Regions from separate parts of the Neobacillus sp. DFD-2R genome, predicted to be linked through region 3. Evidence: a T-box and tRNA genes for the amino acid it is inferred to sense, from the RefSeq annotation. Region 3 holds a T-box; the other regions hold tRNA genes.

What was found. The T-box of region 3 lies ahead of argS (arginine--tRNA ligase). A T-box ahead of a tRNA ligase gene usually reads a tRNA of that ligase, here a tRNA-Arg.
Region 1: it has a tRNA-Arg gene. The T-box ahead of argS (arginine--tRNA ligase) is inferred to sense a tRNA for this amino acid. The anticodon was not compared.
Region 2: it has a tRNA-Arg gene. The T-box ahead of argS (arginine--tRNA ligase) is inferred to sense a tRNA for this amino acid. The anticodon was not compared.
Region 4: it has a tRNA-Arg gene. The T-box ahead of argS (arginine--tRNA ligase) is inferred to sense a tRNA for this amino acid. The anticodon was not compared.

What each region holds. Positions count from the first base shown of each region.
Region 1 is NZ_CM173228.1:787,647-792,112, reverse strand. It holds gene AC3ANV_RS03770 (alpha-helical endospore appendage domain-containing protein) at 345-1,343, opposite strand; gene AC3ANV_RS03765 (YolD-like family protein) at 1,698-1,970, opposite strand; gene AC3ANV_RS03760 (hypothetical protein) at 1,922-2,308, opposite strand; tRNA gene AC3ANV_RS03755 (tRNA-Arg) at 2,458-2,529, opposite strand; gene clpP (ATP-dependent Clp endopeptidase proteolytic subunit ClpP) at 2,733-3,338, shown strand; gene AC3ANV_RS03745 (HPr family phosphocarrier protein) at 3,376-3,633, opposite strand; gene whiA (DNA-binding protein WhiA) at 3,661-4,466, opposite strand, start outside.
Region 2 is NZ_CM173228.1:1,371,981-1,376,446, forward strand. It holds gene AC3ANV_RS06600 (GerMN domain-containing protein) at 1-138, shown strand, start outside; gene rph (ribonuclease PH) at 282-1,034, shown strand; gene AC3ANV_RS06610 (XTP/dITP diphosphatase) at 1,047-1,658, shown strand; gene AC3ANV_RS06615 (metallophosphoesterase family protein) at 1,655-2,173, shown strand; tRNA gene AC3ANV_RS06620 (tRNA-Arg) at 2,272-2,345, shown strand; gene AC3ANV_RS06625 (tetratricopeptide repeat protein) at 2,476-3,501, shown strand; gene tig (trigger factor) at 3,665-4,466, shown strand, end outside.
Region 3 is NZ_CM173228.1:5,255,636-5,260,101, forward strand. It holds gene AC3ANV_RS26340 (methylated-DNA--[protein]-cysteine S-methyltransferase) at 1-229, opposite strand, end outside; gene AC3ANV_RS26345 (DinB family protein) at 352-819, opposite strand; gene argS (arginine--tRNA ligase) at 892-2,586, opposite strand; T-box leader at 2,683-2,889, opposite strand; gene AC3ANV_RS26355 (alpha/beta-type small acid-soluble spore protein) at 3,000-3,254, shown strand; gene AC3ANV_RS26360 (hypothetical protein) at 3,387-3,656, shown strand; gene AC3ANV_RS26365 (YhgE/Pip family protein) at 3,696-4,466, opposite strand, start outside.
Region 4 is NZ_CM173228.1:3,908,263-3,912,728, reverse strand. It holds gene AC3ANV_RS19535 (hypothetical protein) at 1-161, opposite strand, end outside; gene AC3ANV_RS19530 (hypothetical protein) at 1,009-1,248, shown strand; tRNA gene AC3ANV_RS19525 (tRNA-Arg) at 1,536-1,609, opposite strand; gene AC3ANV_RS19520 (polysaccharide deacetylase family protein) at 1,767-2,465, shown strand; gene glnA (type I glutamate--ammonia ligase) at 2,526-3,875, opposite strand; gene mutS (DNA mismatch repair protein MutS) at 4,127-4,466, shown strand, end outside.

The DNA.
Region 1 (4,466 bases), 1.0 Mb from region 3:
TAAACCGCTGTGTTTATAAACAATTTATTTTTTAGTGGTATTTTTAAAATAAGGGGATTACGTATCCAACGATTGCTGACCGTTGTGGAATATATTTGACGAGCATGACGTGAAGGTTAGCGATATACAAACATTGAACCCCATCATAAACCGAGAAGATAATCGGGGAAGTCGACTATCTCACCGAATGCAGTTACATTTCTTCGTTTGTTTCCGGATCCATCAAATTAAACGAACGCTTTTGAGTCGTCGTGCTTCCCCCCGCCAATGGCTGCATCGGCATTAGCTCGTGTCTTGCGATTATGATTTAAGTTCATTTAATTATAAAACTGTTTTAATGTGTTCTAAGGACAAGTAGTCGTGATGGTTAAAGACCATCCGCCGGCTATATCGCCAGAGTCTATAAATGCATCATCAACCACGAAAAGATTCCATATACCATTTGGATTTGTCCCATCGAATACGCTTAACGCTGAACCATATGGCGACATCGGTGCTGGTGGGGGAAAAACATCACCAGGTCCGTTATTTGTCGGCTGGTACGTACCGGAGACGATTGGGGCTGGCACTGGAGTTGCTGCATCATCGTCAAATGTTAACGTGAAACCGAAGATAGGAAACCCATTGCCTGTATCCGACATAAGGATAATATTCTGACCCTGTGGTCCAACAAGTAAGATATCAAGGTCACCCGGGAAGGTGTGGGACATATTATTTAATGTCACTGTCACTTTAGCAATGGTACCAGTCAAACCTGCCACGTTAATAGATGACGGATATGGAGCGGCTGGTCCCTCCGTGTCGCCATCGATAATAATCGGAAGCGGGTTAGTAAATGTAGCTGTTGTCGGAGTACTTAATGGATTGGCTGGTCCCTCCGTGTCGCCATCGATAATAATCGGAAACGGGTTAGTAAATGTAGCTGTTGTCGGAGTACTTAATGGATTGGTCGGTCCCACCGTGTCGCCATCGATAATAATCGGAAACGGGTTAGTAAATGTAGCTGTTGTCGGAGTACTTAATGGATTGGCTGGTCTGATTAAATCAAGAATGTTTTCAAACTTAAATTCTAGCAGCATTTCCTTCTTAATGACATCACGAAGGGTTCTTTGAGCACTTGAGTCGACCGTAAGAAGATCAGTTACTGAAAATACAGCAGGAGACAACCTGGTTGTTGCGCCTTCTAGTGTTCCTAAAACAAATTGAAGCTTCTCTGCCTCGGCATTCATGATGTGAGCAAGAGCTAATTCTTCAAGGGCAATAGAACTTAATAGTAAAGGAATCGTCTCCTCTACCGTAACCGAAATGGTAGGCGTAATATTAGGAATGTTCGGGAAGGACAAAATCATTCACCTCTTTTATTTTTTAGAACTATGTATACGTATGCCTAATAGTGCACCTAGAACACGGCCATTGCCCCGTTATAAATACTTTTCTTCCGGATTCAAGAAATCCATCAAACTAACATGAAATGAATTCATCGTTTGAAGGTATATATTATGGGTGTGGACTTTCCCCCCTTTAGCTTGTTTCGTTACACTGTAACAGTTTGGCGATTTTTAATTACAAGTGCATTCGAAATGGGTTTGGAAGTCGGGGGCAATAGTAGGTTTGCAGAGTAACTTCACATTCATAAAAACTAAGCTAGCATTGCGCTTTCAATTATCTAATTGCTAATTGGTATCGATAGTGTCCGCCTAATCTATAACAACCCTCCCGACCACATGTTCAAAAGTTATCTGCTCGAATTTTCCTGCATTATCCTCTATATGCAGATCATGGGAAATCGAATCAACGTAGTGAACGTGGACTGTAACTTCCTCCGTAAAGCCATCGTCCCATACAGTTAACTTAACTGCAAGATGGTACTCCATCGCATAACATATCCGCTGGTCGAATTCCTCGAGTTCATAGACGTCAATTAACGGTTTAGGCTGGCGTTCTTGATCCTTAAACATCGAGGGTTGCATTTCGAATGCACGCTAATAAATAAAATGTCGGTGTCCAATACCCCACGTTCTTGGATATAAGCTTTTAATACCTCTCTCAGACGCTTTGTAAGGGGTATACGGCGAGCGTATCGGTTTTTAGCATATTCGACATTAATCGTTCCTTTGCCATCAAATGAAACGTCTTTTAAACGTTCTTTATCGTAGAATTTTACGGTATCGGTTGAAAGTCCTTTAATACGGCAATGCCTTAAGAATTCTTTGACAGCGTTTTGAGAATTTGAGACCTGTAATTGCGTGGTATTTCTTTCAAGAGCGTGTTGTACGGAAACATTCGTAATGGTGTTTCTTCGTTTCATAGCGGATCCCTCCTTCGAATTAACGTAAGGAGCGTCCTGCACTGCGTGGTTTTTATGCGTGGTTTTTTTGGTTGAACTGTACCCAAAATGAAAAATGCCCCGACGCTTTGTAGTAAAGCGTAGAGGCACTGTTAACATTGACTTTATTACGCCCTCGGCAGGAATCGAACCCACATCTCAAGAACCGGAATCTTACGTGCTATCCGTTGCACCACGAGGGCAAATATTAGCGACCTTCATATTATATGCCATGTTCTAAAACTTTGCAAGTACTTAATAGGTTTAAAATACTCCTGATTGGTTATGATGGAATAGGGAAAGTTGTCGAACAATTTAAAGTCAATTTGTTTGACCTTTATTGACCATCAGTGTATGATAACAATACATATTATTTTCACTTTCAAACTCAGGAGGAGGAAGAAAAATGAATTTGATTCCTACAGTTATTGAACAAACAAATCGGGGCGAGAGAGCATATGACATTTATTCCCGTCTTTTAAAAGACCGGATTATTATGCTTGGCAGTGCCATTGATGATCATGTTGCCAATTCTATTGTTGCACAGTTATTATTCCTTGAAGCGGAAAACCCTGAAAAAGACATTACACTTTACATCAATAGTCCGGGTGGAAGTATCACAGCCGGGATGGCGATTTATGATACAATGCAATATATTAAAGCAAATGTATCTACGGTATGTATAGGTATGGCAGCATCGATGGGTGCTTTCTTACTAGCCGCAGGTGAAAAAGGGAAGCGCTATGCTCTGCCTAACGCGGAAGTTATGATTCACCAGCCACTTGGCGGTGCACAAGGACAAGCAACGGAAATTGAAATTGCGGCAAAACGCATTCTATTCCTTCGTGAAAAATTAAATGGAATTTTAGCCGAACGTACAGGCCAGCCACTTGAGGTTATTCAAAAAGATACAGACCGCGATAATTTCATGACAGCGGAAAGAGCAAAGGAATATGGCCTGATTGACCAAATCATCACACGTAACCTATTTGATGAAAAAAATAAAAAGTAAACAGTAAGGGTTTGGCTGTAACCGCCAAACCCTTTTTTTAATGTTCTTTTTCGATAAATTCGCTTAATACATTAATCGCATTTTCTTCATCATCACCATCAGCCACAATGTTAATCACAACTCCTGTACCAACAGCAAGACTCATTAATCCCATTATGCTTTTTGCATTTACCTTTTTTCCATCCTTTTCAAGAAATATATCCGATGAAAATCGGTTTGCTTCTTGGACAAATAAGGCTGCAGGTCGTGCTTGAAGCCCTGTTTTCAATTTTACTTCTGCTTGTTTTACCCTCATTACAAAATTCCTCCTCATGTAATTTTTCTATTTTCTTGGATCTAATTCACCTAGACGCAATTTTTCAGCAATTTCATCTATTTTTCTTAATCTATGATTTATCCCCGACTTACTAATGGATCCGCCTGAGACCATTTCCCCTAACTCTTTTAAGGTAACATCCGTAAAATTCATCCGCAGTTCGGCAATTTCCCTTAACTTATCAGGCAAAATATGAAGCCCGACAGTTTGGTCAATAAAGCGGATATTTTCTACCTGCCTGATGGAAGCACCGATTGTTTTATTTAAGTTTGCTGTTTCACAATTTACAAGACGATTAACGGAATTCCTCATATCCCTTACAATTCTTACATCCTCAAAACGAAGCAAGGCATTATGGGCACCAATGATATTCAAAAATTCGGTTATTTTTTCTGCCTCTTTTAGATAGGTAATGAAGCCCTTTTTTCGCTCGAGCGTTTTACTGTTTAAACCAAATGTATTCATCAATTCGCACAAAGAATCATTATGTTCTTTATAAAGCGAAAAAATTTCCAAATGATAAGAAGACGTTTCAGGGTTGTTTACTGAGCCTCCGGCTAGAAATGCTCCCCGTAAATAAGAACGCTTACAACACTTCTTTTTCACTAGCTCCTTAGAAATATCATGAATGAAGGTGAATCCTTCACCTAGGATTTTTGTATCCTCAAGTATTTCTCTTGCTTGCTGCGATAAACGGACAATATAGACATTATTTTTTTTCAAACGCATTTTTTTCCTTACCAGCAGCTCAACTTGAATTTGGTAACTCTTTTTTAGTAATGTATATATTCTTCTGGCGATTGCTGCATTTT
Region 2 (4,466 bases), 1.6 Mb from region 3:
TTATCATTAACAGAACAAAAAGGAATTGACCAAGTAGCTGTTACCGTAAAAGGAAAAGCAGGATTAGTCAAAGAAGACGGTAAAAAATTAACTGCGCCTGTAACTCGTCCGGAAAAAGTAAATACGGGTAGTTTTTAAAAAAATATTTTTGTTATACTATATAGTGACCATGAAAGAGGTTGGCTTTAATGCCGCCTCTTCTTTATTTAGTTTGTTTCTTGCAAGCGGATATGCCGGTTAGAGAAGTGGGGGAATACCTCACAATGAAGGAGGAAGTTTTTGTGCGTGTAGATGGAAGAGAATCATTGCAATTAAGACCCATACATATTGAAACAAATTATTTGAAGCATCCCGAAGGTTCTGTCCTCATTTCTGTGGGTGATACGAAGGTGATTTGCACTGCCAGTATAGAAGATCGAGTGCCGCCTTTTATGAGAGGAGAAGGTAAAGGATGGATTACTGCCGAATATTCGATGCTTCCCCGAGCAACGGAATCCCGAAACATAAGAGAGTCTTCCAAAGGGAAGGTATCAGGAAGGACAATGGAAATTCAACGGTTAATTGGCCGTGCCTTACGGGCGATTGTCGATTTAGGAGCTATTGGGGAAAGAACGGTATGGATTGATTGTGATGTCATTCAAGCCGATGGAGGAACCCGTACAGCATCGATTACGGGTGCGTTTGTAGCGATGGCTCTTGCCTTAAATGCGTTAGCTGAGAAAAAGGCGATTAAATTTCCAATTACCGATTACTTAGCAGCTACGAGCGTAGGAGTTTTAAAAAATAACCAGACTGTACTAGATTTAAACTATGCTGAAGATTCAAAAGCACAAGTGGATATGAATGTTGTCATGACCGGTAATGGAGAATTCGTTGAGCTCCAAGGCACGGGCGAGGAATCTACCTTTTCTTATGCACAGCTTCAAGAGTTATTGCATGCAGCCCAAGAAGGGTTAATGGAGCTTTTTGAACAACAAAAAATAGCCCTTGGAAATGAGATTACAAAAAAAATAGAAGAGAGAAGAAAGAAATAGAGGAGATCCGAAATGAAAGAAGTTATTATTGCGACAAAAAACCCTGGAAAAGCGAAGGAATTTGAGCATATTTTTGCATCAAGGGGAATTGCGGTTCGAACGCTGCTGGATTTTCCGGAAATCGCAGATGTCGAAGAAACAGGCACTACTTTTGAAGAGAATGCCATTCTGAAAGCAGAGGCTGTTTCACGTCTATTAAATAAAATGGTAATCGGTGATGATTCAGGACTAATGGTCGATGCGCTTGAAGGACGACCGGGAATTTATTCTGCCCGATATGCAGGAGAGCAAAAAGATGATCAAGCAAATACGGATAAAGTTCTTAGCGAATTAACAGACATTCCAACAGAGGAGCGAGCCGCCCGATTTTATTGTGCCTTAGCGATTGCTATGCCAAAGCAAAAAACAATTACCGTTTCAGGAACCTGTGAAGGCCAAATACTTGCAGAACGAAGAGGTACAAATGGCTTTGGCTATGACCCGGTTTTTTATTTGCCGGAAAAAGGACTGTCTATGGCGGAACTGCCATCCTCAGAAAAAAACAAAATCAGTCATCGCGCAAATGCGTTGAAAAAACTAGACACTGTTCTTGATTCTATACTAGAAAGAACTAACCAATCATGAGCAAAATTTTAATCGTAAGCGATAGCCATGGATTGACAAAAGAGCTCGAGATTTTACGGGAGAGGCATGTTCAGGAAGTCGATTTAATGATTCATTGCGGTGATTCACAACTAATGCCTGATGAACAACCTATTTCAGGTTATTTAACGGTAATGGGAAATTGTGATTTTGGCGGCTATCCATTGGAAACAGTCACAGAGATTGGCGACCGCAAAATATTTATTACCCATGGGCATAAATATTCTGTTAAAACGTCATTGATGAACTTAAAATATAAGGCTCAGGAATTTAACGCCAATATTGTTTGTTTTGGTCACTCTCATGTCATAGGTGCAGAAGTAATAGACGGGATTCTCTTTTTAAATCCGGGAAGTATCCGGCTGCCACGGGAGCGGTTTGAAAAAACATATATGATTCTGGATTTAATTGATGATAGGATAAAACTTTCTGTGTTTGAGTTAAATGGGCGGGAACTCGCGGATTTAGCTCGGGAATTTGTATTACCAAAAAGATAGAGGATCTCCCCTCTATCTTTCTTAAAAAATTAATGAAAACATGTTGACTTTTAAATATCAGGATTATATAATAAATCTTGTCTTCGATAACTTAATATGTCCCAGTAGCTCAGCCGGATAGAGCATACGCCTTCTAAGCGTACGGTCGGGAGTTCGAATCTCTCCTGGGACGCTAACTAAAAAGTGCAAATAAGCACTTTTTTTGTTTTAACCTCTTATTTCGTATGATTTAAGAGTTTTTTTGTCTTTTCTATTTTTCCGTGCTACACTATTTTTCAATACAAACGTAAGGACGGTTTTTTATGAAAAAACGGGGAAAAACACAAAGAAAAGATAATGTCATCTTCTTTCCCGGACTCGAAAAAAGATTAGCAGACAAAGGCTTAGAAAGCCTGCAAAAGAAAAATTTTGCTGAAGCTATTACCTTTTTGGAAGAGGCAAGAGGGCTTGATGCGGATAATGGTGACGTTTTAATCGGGCTTGTGCTCGCCTATTTTGAAGCAGCTTCTTTTCATAAAGCAAAAGAGTTGGCTAATGAGATGCTGTTGAAGGGGATCGGTGACTATTTTCAGTTGGTCGACCTTTATTTAACCATTCTCATTCAGCTTCATGAATACCCTGAAATTGTGTCAACAATCGAAGCGCTTTTAGAAGAAAAAGAAATTCCGCCGGAAAAACTGGATCACTTTTTAACCATCCTTCAGTTCAGCCGCCGTATGGCGGAGAATATTCAGCCTGAGTTAAATGATGATTTACCCGAGGAAAAGGAGCTGAATAAGTTAAATCTTTTTTCCTTACATAATTTGAATCAACAAATGTTGGTAATAGCAAATCTGGCAGAAAAAAATGTTCGTCCGTATATTCCTGAAATCCAAGCCTATTTAATCGCAGAAGATGGCCATCCTTTTCTAAAAACGATGCTGCTGACTCTTTTAAAAGAACAAGAATATGACAAAGAATTAACGGTAAACAAATTTAATATTCCACTGAAAATTATTCCAACTGAACTCCCGGAAATTAATTTACAGCCAAAAATGAAAGAGATAGTAGAATTATTAAGAGATAGATTGGAAAATAGTAATCCTGTTCTTTTTGAAAATATTATAGGATTGGTTGAACGGATTTTTTTTATCAGCTATCCATTCGACCTTCAACAGGAAAACACCGATGCATGGGCCGCAGCTTTTCATTTACTGGCGCATGATTACCTTGGAATAGAGCCTGAAATTAACAATATCTCTAGCGAATATCAGGTTTCAAGTGAAAAAATTAAGCTTGCAATGGCCAAAATAAGGGGAATAGAAGAAATTTCATATCCTAATATATAGGTATTGCTGTTGAAAGAAGATAAACCTATGTTATAATGTAGGGGTTGCACCCGTGTAAAAATAAAAATTTTACAGCAAAAGAGGATATTGACTTGATAGACAAGCATATTCCTACTAATTCGTTAAGAATGAAATGAGAATAGATTGTTGGAGGGAAATTAGTATGACTGCAAAGTGGGAAAAGTTAGAAGGAAACCGCGGTGTTCTTACAGTTGAAGTAAGTGCAGAGGAAGTAAGCAAAGGCTTAGAAGCGGCATTCCAAAAAGTAGTTAAACAAGTTAGCGTTCCGGGATTCCGTAAAGGAAAAATGCCTCGTGGAATGTTTGAAAAGCGTTTCGGTGTTGAATCTCTTTATCAAGATGCATTAGATATTATTCTACCGGAAGCATACGGAAATGCTATTGACGAAGCAGGTATTGAGCCGGTTGACCGTCCTGACATCGACATTGAGCAAATGGAAAAAGGCAAAGAACTTATTTTCAAAGCTACGGTTACAGTTAAACCGGAAGTGAAATTAGGCGAGTACAAAGGCTTAGAAGTAGAAGAGTTAGATACTAACGTAACAGATGAAGATATCCAAGCTGAATTAACAACTCTTCAAAACCGCCAAGCAGAACTAGTGGTAAAAGAAGAAGGCACTGCTGAAAACGGTGATACAGTTGTTATCGACTTTGAAGGATTCGTTGATGGCGAAGCATTTGAAGGCGGTAAAGCTGAAAACCATTCATTAGAGTTAGGCTCCGGATCTTTCATTCCCGGTTTTGAAGAGCAACTGGTAGGATTAGCTGCCGGTGAATCAAAAGATGTCGAAGTAACGTTCCCGGAAGAATACCATGCTGCCGAGCTAGCTGGTAAACCGGCAACTTTCAAAGTTACTGTTCATGAAATTAAAGGCAAAGAGCTTCCTGCATTAGATGACGAGTTTGCAAAAGATGTAGATGACGAAGTTGAAACTTTAGATGCAT
Region 3 (4,466 bases):
CTTCAATGGAAAGCGGCAAATCAAATTCTTTTCTCCGGCCGTTAAAATACTCATCTAATTGGCGTAGGGCTTCACCACAAAAGGCCATGTCCTCTTTAATAGTTGGATTTTCCTTCAAAAACATATTCCAATCTTCCTCGAAAAGCTCAATTCTTCTCAAACCTGATTCATCCGCAATAACATAAATTATTCCAACCGGTGATTGGTATGCTGCATAATTAAGGCTCATACAATCCGCTCCTGACAAACTAGTCCAATTTTTTTATTTAAGTATTCATATTTAAATTTAAGCTTCCGGATAGTTAAATGAAAGAGGCTGGCTCTACAAAATGAGCCAGCCTTTTTCATTAATTATTCCCATGAAGCAGTTTCAATAACACGTTTCATTGCCTGAATTTGCCCCAAATGGTTGGATTCATGGAAAATCGCAAAGTTAGCGATCTCTCCATAGGTCTCCAGACCATGGAACGGGCTTTTTAGCTTTTCATTCAAGTTCGCTGCCGGAATCTCCTTAATCCGTTCAATTTGTTCTTTTAACTGTGCTGATAATTCGCTGACAGATGGGACATCCTCCTGCCAATCAGCCGGTTTCGTTCGTGATCCAAATAGATTCATATATTTTTCGGGTAAATGACTTGATTTTTTGGGATAGCCAAACATAAATTGCTCTGCGACCGTTAATACATGACCAATATGCCAGTGTATCGTGTTATTAAAGCCTTTAGGTTGTACGTCGACAATACACTCATCCAGCGCATCCACATTCTTAACAAAGAGACTTCTTGTCAGCTCAAAATGTTTAAATAGTAATTCGCTCATCTTTATCTGCCTCCCCATATTTACTCTATTATATTTTAACCAAAATCATCCAATTATTGAAATAATACGCTTCTACATTTCCTCAGGAGCTTCCAGCCCGAGTAATCGTAAGCCTTCTTTAAGGACGATTGTTACGGAGGCTACCAGCGCTAATCTTGCTTGTTGGTCAGCATTTTCTTCAAGTATTTTTACTTCACCATAGTATTTATTAAAAGATTGGGCAAGGTCGACAACATACTTTGCGATCTGTGATGGATCCAGATTCTCAAACGCTCTTTTAACGGCATTAGGGAACTCCATTAATAAACTGATTACCTTCCATTCCTTTTCCCAAGAACAATGATTTATTTCTGCCGGTAGATCAGCTTGCCATTGGCCTTTTCGTAAAATGGAACATGCTCTCGCAAACGTATATTGTACGTACGGACCTGTTTCCCCTTCAAATCGAAGCATTTCTTCAAGAGAAAATTCAATATCATTCATTCGATAGTTTTTTAGGTCATGGAAAATGACGGCACCAACTCCAACTAGTTTCGCAACAGTGTCTTTGTTAGCAAGGAGCGGGTTTTTTTCTTCAATATTTTGGCGTGCCATTGAGATGGACTCATTAAGCACTTCCTCCAGTAAAATAACCTTCCCTTTTCTCGTCGACATTTTCTTTCCGTCTTTAAGCATCATTCCAAATGGGACATGTACCATTTGGCGGGCCCATCCGTAACCCATTTTATCCAAAACGGAGATTAGCTGTTTAAAATGCAGGCTTTGTTCATGCCCAACAACGTATAAGGATTTCTTAAAGTCGTAGTTTTCCTTCCGATAGATGGCCGCTGCTAAATCACGGGTTGCATAAAGGGTGGCTCCATCCGATTTTTTTATTAGACATGGCGGCAGCTGCTCTTCTGTCAACTCAACGACTAAGGCTTGATCAGATTCCACCAGCAATTGTTTTTCCTCCAGGAGTTTAACAACGGGGTCCATTTTATCATTATAGAAGGCTTCCCCTGCAAATGAGTCAAATTGAACGTTCATTAACTCATAAATTCTTGAAAACTCTTTTAATGACTCATCCCGAAACCATTGCCAAAGCTTGAATGCTTCTGCATCTCCATCCTCCAGCCTTTTAAACCATTTTCGGCCCTCTTCAATAAGGGATGGATCTGCTTCCGCTTCTTCATGAAATTTGATATATAGTGCCAACAATTCTTTAATAGGATTATTTCTTACTCGATCCGAATCTCCCCAAAGCTTATAAGCGGTGATCAGCTTCCCGAATTGCGTCCCCCAGTCACCCAGATGGTTAATCTTTATCGGGTTATAGTCACATTTTTCCGCAATTAATGCTAAGGAGTTGCCGATAACAGTCGAACGCAAATGCCCCATCGAAAAAGGCTTGGCAATATTAGGAGACGACATATCAATCGTTACCTTACCGCCTTCTCCTAATTCAAGAGCACCATAGCTTTCTTTTTGCTGAATGATTTCAGCTATCAATTCTTTGGCAACCGTCTGTTTGTTTAAAAATACATTCACGTAGGCACCAATGACTTCTATTTTTTCAAAAATGGGTGACTTAATCTTTTCACTTAGTAGTTGGGCAATTACATTTGGCGATTTTCTCTGTGTTTTGGCTAAGGAATAGCATGGAAAGGCTAAATCTCCATGCACCTCGCTTTTTGGCTTTTCAATCAGCAGTTCTAATTCACCAGCGGGGATTTCACTATCCAGTGCCGCAAAAAACAGTGCTGCAAGTTCCTTTTTAAAATTCATTTTTTAGACCTCCTTTTTTTTGCAGAAAAGCTCACAATTCTCAAAGATTAAACTTTTTATAAATTTTCAACGAAACAAAAAACTCCCGCCTCTATATAAAGAGACGAGAGTTAACCCGCGGTACCACTCTAATTGTTCAAAAGAACCGGCTTACTTTGTTAACGGAGCATTCTCCGGCATACCCTACAATTTTCAGGCAGGCATCTCAAAAGTGCGCTTCATTATCCGCTCTGTATCAGGCTCCCACCACCCCTGACTCGCTTGCACCTCACAGATAACTACTCTCTTTTTCATTGATTTTTTCCGAATTGATTATCAGTTATTATACTGGATAAAAAAGGATTTATCCAGAGGCAGTTTATTTTTTTTATTTTTTAAAATGGGGAAATCATAATGGTAAAGGAGGATTTACTATGTCCAGAAGAAACAAAATACTTATCCCTGAAGCGAGAAGAGGATTGGATGAGCTAAAAGCAAAGGTTGCAAATGTTCAAAATCCTGAGGATGCGAAGTTTGAAGCAGCAGAAGAAACCGGTGTTCCATTGAAAAAAGGGTACAATGGGCAGCTGACCTCCGAACAGGCAGGAAAAGTCGGCGGAAGGCTGGGCGGAAGTATGGTCCGCGAGCTTGTGAAAATGGCACAGGAGAATTTAAGTAAGCGAACATAACAAAAAACTCGGGTATTATACCCGAGTTTTTATCTAACATCAACTTTCGACTATTTAATTTTTAGAATTTTAAAAAAGATTTGACAAAATCGTGACAATTGATAGAATATTCAGTATAAGGAGTTGGTAACGATGAAAGAAAAACAGTTAAAAACCCTACTTAACTTTAAAAAGGCATCTACGTTTGGAATTAGCCTCGGAATTATGATTTTTTTATTCGGCCTTTTTGTAAACGTTTACAACCAGGGTTATTTCCTCTCCACATTAGGCATCGGAATCATAATTGCCTCCATGACTGTTTTCGGTTTTGGAATGTTTTTAAGTCTTATGGAGGATTATACGGTTAACAGCAAAAGTAATGTTACTACGAAAGCAAAAGTGTTTGCTTTCATTAAAAAGTAAAAGCAAAGAGCTGCCTCCAACCGGAGATAGCTCTTTATTTTACTGATATTGCAGATGATTTTGACGCTTGAATTTAACCATAAAGAATGTAAGTGTTGCAGAGAGGAAAGCAACAAAGAAAATGGCTATATAGGTCATGTTTTCCCATAAAAAGCTAAAATCCCCTGTTGAAATAATGGCTCTAAATCCGGCAATCGTATAAGTCATTGGCAAGAAATGATTCATTTTCTGTAAAATCTTTGGAACTAATTCTATTGGATACGTTCCCGCACTGCTTGTTAATTGCAGGATTAAAATAATAACCCCTAAGAAACGGCCGGGATTATCAAGAACAGTAACCAGGAATTGAATAATCGCTAAAAACGTCCAGCTTGCAAAAATACTTAACATAATAAAATATGGAACACTTTTCACGACTAATCCGAGTCCTTGCAGGAGTACAACGTCAGCCAATAGCGCCTGACCAATACCGACTGTTAACAAAATGCCAAATTTACCTGCAAACCAGCCAAAGCCACTTTTCGGCGTTGTCGCCGGTTCAAGCATTGGAAAGATAATTGAAAGCATCAGTGCTCCGACAAACAAGCTTAGCGATAAGAAATAAGGGGTAAAGCCGGTACCATAGTCGGGAACTTGATTCATCCGGTCCTCTTTTAAATTAACCGGCTTCGCGAACATATTATAGACACTCTTATTCGCTTTGACATCATTTACATCGTTCGCACCCTTATTCAGCTCTGTGCTTAACTCCTTCGAGCCATCTGATAATTTTCCCATTCCGCTTGTCAATTGTGACGAACCATCAGCTAG
Region 4 (4,466 bases), 1.3 Mb from region 3:
TTCTCATCTCCTTTTTTCTTTTTCTTACCTATAATCCATTGTTTATATCCTCTTTCTTCTGGTTCGCTTTCTACTTCTTGTCTAGTAGCATAATCTTTTTCTTTATATTCTTCGTCATCAACTTTTTTTACTTGTTGGTCTGAATTTGAATAAAAATCCAATGCCTATTCACCTCAAAAATCTTTTTTTATTATTATAACTTAATTAGTTATAAGTAGTGATTTCCAAGCTTCTATTTTAATAGAATCTCACAAAATTGAAGCTTAAAAATAGATAGTTCTTACTCAGTTAAAACAGAAAAACCCTTGCCATGGCAAGGGTTTTTGTACGTCCCAGAGAGGATTCGAACCTCCGACCTACAGTCTAGGAAACTAAACGGTATGTCAACGATATGTCAATGTATTGTCATTACGGTGATTGGACGGTATTAATGACTCATAGTGTAACCTTAGTCCTACGACCTTTAGTTTATGAACCTTTGCAGAATAGTTTCGTGATTGTCAATAATTTCAGTTTACAACGATTTATTGTCGTTTGCAGAAGCGGTACTAGACGGAACTAGACTGTGTGACTCGGACTAGACTGTATCCCTAAAGTGTTGTAAAAGTTTGCTTACTTACTGAAACGATTAAAGCATATTGAATAAAATAATCCGAGAATCAGAAGCGTCAAGATAAGTTATTAGACTCGACATAGAATTGGATACATTTGAAACGGGTTCTATCGAAGAGAAGATCGAGCCTTGAAGCAGTAAGCGGATTACCTACAGTAGGAACATTTCCGAAAAATTACGGAAACTATCAGCACGTAACCCAATACGAAAGGAATACCCTTTTGACTTTACAGTTGAATATTACGCTTAGTAGACGTTGCCGTACGAATCGGTGAAGTTATTATGTGTGCTTTTTTGACAAATATGTTTGAAACGATATTAGATTTGAAATTTATTTTTACAATTGAAAGGGTTAACATCAGTTCTGTCGAATAAATCATTAAGGAGGTGAGAGGATGTTGTATACTTATACTCCTGAGACTATTGGCGGAAGAATTAAAGGGACAGCACACTGTGGTAGAAAGAATTTGTATTTTGGAAAAAGCAATGTTGTTATAAGTGAAAGAGACGATGGAAAAATCTTCATTGAAGTTCAAGAGGGTTTTAAAACTACGAAAATCATTAGTAATGTTGAACTGGAATTTCAAAAACATCCAACAGATGACTACTACTATCCTGTTTTAAATCGAGCCTAATAAAATTTTAAATTGTCAACGACTCGTAATTTGGGTCGTTTTTTTTGTTGTATCAAACTACAAAGGGGATCAGTGCCCCATCGCCAAGAAAGACGGGGGTTATCATATCGGATACGCCTAAATGTAAGAGCATATTAAACAGAAAGTGGAAAAATGTACTGATTTGTAGTCCTATAGCGTAAAAAAACACGTCCTAAAGTTACATGAAAAAACGCTATGTCACGTCATTGTCACCGTCTGATTGAACGAGTAACAAATCGCATAACATAGCGTTTTTAAATGTATAGCGTCCCAGAGAGGATTCGAACCTCCGACCTACAGTTTAGGAAACTGTTGCTCTATCCTGCTGAGCTACTGGGACATTAAAATAAGGAACGTTATTAATTATAATAAGTTAATCGAAAAAGGTCAATAAATAAATAAGTTGGTATTGAATAATATATTTATCCCAATCGTATGAATAAAAATTACGGTATAATAGAATCAGTTTTGCAGAAATAAGAAATAGAGGTAAATACATGAAAAAAAGGCTATACATATTTGGAATTTTATTGCTGGCACTTCTCATACTTTTATTTGGCACTTATAAATTAATGAATTCACGAACATATCAGTTATTTGGCGGGCTAACCGGTCATGTTGAAACAAATAAAAAGGTTGTTGCGTTAACCTTTGATGATGGGCCGACAAAAAATGTGGACCAAATTTTGCCCCTTTTAAACAAATACCATGCGAAGGCAACCTTTTTCCTTATTGGAAATGAGCTAAAGAAAAATCCCGAAGAAGGAAAGAAAATAGCGGAAGCAGGGAATCAAATTGGCAATCATACCTACTCCCATCAACGGATGGTTTTCAAAAGTCAATCCTTCATAAAAGAAGAAATTGAAAAAACCGATCAATTAATTCGCCAAACGGGATATAAGGGAGAAATCGATTTTCGGCCGCCTAATGGCAAAAAGCTAATCGGTCTGCCCTATTATTTAATGAAACATCACAGAGATACCATTACATGGAGTCTTGAACCGGACACTTATTATACCTTGGCTTCTGACAAAGTAAATTACGTAAGCAAAAGTGTGAAACCAGGTTCTATTATTTTACTTCATCCTATGTATGATAAAACCGGCAACGAACTCAAAACGATAGAAGGAATACTAAAGAGTTTAACAAAAGAAGGTTATCGTTTTGTCACTGTAAATGAGCTTCAAAAATCATAATGTTTTCGAAAAAATATAGGAGTCCTCCAAATTTTGGAGGACTCCCTTTTTTTATTAAAATTAGAACTTAGCTTGGTAGTTTTGAAGTTCCCAAGTATGAACAGCTGTACGGTAGCTATCCCATTCAGACTTTTTCAAAGCAACATATTCGTTAAAGACATGCTCTCCAAGAACTTCCCGACCGATATGACCGTCTTCCAAAGCTTCTACAGCAGTCTCAAGGCTTCCTGGCAAGCTGTCGATTCCGCGTTCTTCACGCTCTTCGACTGACATATGGAAGATATCTTCATTTACAGAGCTAACAGGAGTTAATTCTCTGTCAACACCGTCAAGGCCAGCTGCTGCAATAACAGCAAACGTCAAATATGGGTTAGCAGATGGATCCGGACAACGAAGTTCTACGCGAGTTGCCATTCCTTTTTTGGCTGGGATACGGATCAAGGCAGAACGATTGGAAGCAGACCAAGCGATATAGCAAGGAGCTTCATATCCCGGAACCAAACGCTTGTATGAGTTAACTAGCGGATTCGTAACCGCAGCAAAGTTCTTTACATTCTCTAATAAACCGGCGATAAATTGGTAAGCAGTTTCTGATAATTGAAGACCATCGTTTTCATCGAAGAAAACGTTTTGACCATCTTTGAAGAAAGACATATTTACGTGCATTCCGGAGCCATTGATACCAAATACCGGTTTTGGCATGAAAGAAGCATGTAATCCGAATTGCTTAGCAACAGTTTTAACAACCCACTTATACGTTGTAGCGTTGTCAGCAGCTGTTAAAGCATCTGCGTACTTAAAGTTAATTTCATGTTGTCCCTCTGCTACTTCGTGGTGAGAAGCTTCGATTGTAAAGCCCATCGCTTTCAAAGCGCGGTAAATTTCCAAGCGAACGCGTTCGCCAATGTCGTGAGGTGATGGCTCAAAGTAGCCGCCCACATCATGCGTTTTTACAGTAGGCCTTCCATCTTCATCGGTTTTGAACAAGAAAAATTCCAATTCAGGTCCGACGGAAATGCTATAACCTTTTTTAGCAGCTTTTTCAACAGTCTTTTTTAATACGTTACGTGTATCACCCTCGAATAAAGTTCCATCAGGATTCGTTACGCTGCAAAGGAAGCGTGCTTCGGAATATCCTTCTTCAACAGACCAAGGAAGAACAGCAAAAGTGTTAAGGTCCGGTTGGAGGTAAAGGTCAGATTTGTTAATAGGAGAGAATCCAACGATAGAAGAACCGTCAAACATGATTTTTCCTTCAACAGCATCTTCAAGTTGTTGTGCTGTGATTGTAACATTCTTTAAAGTTCCTTCAAGATCTACAAATTGCATATGTAGAAGCTCGACATTTTTCTTCTCGATAATTTCTTTAATTTCGCTTAACTTGTTTTCGATTTCTAGTGCTAATACCATATGTTAATATTCCTCCTATTTTCATGTTAGGTTTTGTAACGTGGCTATGAATCTATTATATTCATATACACAAACATGTCAATAATTTTTGTAAAATTTAAATTTATCATGCGAATAAACAAAAGTTTTGTTACCTTTTAAAACTGTCAATCGTAAAAAGATGGTTTTTAACTTCCTAATAATGAAGCACCTATTTGTGTTATAATAGTTTGTCGAAGAAACTCGAAATGATTAAAAACGTGGAGGTCATTATGGCTGCTTATACGCCGATGATACAACAATACTTACAAGTCAAGGCAGACTATCAAGATGCCTTTTTATTTTTTCGCTTAGGCGATTTTTATGAAATGTTTTTCGAAGATGCCATCAATGCATCACAAGAATTAGAGATAACACTAACAAGCCGTGAAGGCGGTTCTGAGGAACGGATTCCAATGTGTGGTGTTCCGTACCATTCGGCTCCTAACTATATCGAGCAGCTTATTTCAAAAGGGTACAAAGTGGCGATTTGTGAACAAACCGAAGATCCCAAACAGGCAAAGGGTGTGGTTAGACGGGAAGTCGTCCAGCTGATTACTCCGGGGACTGTGA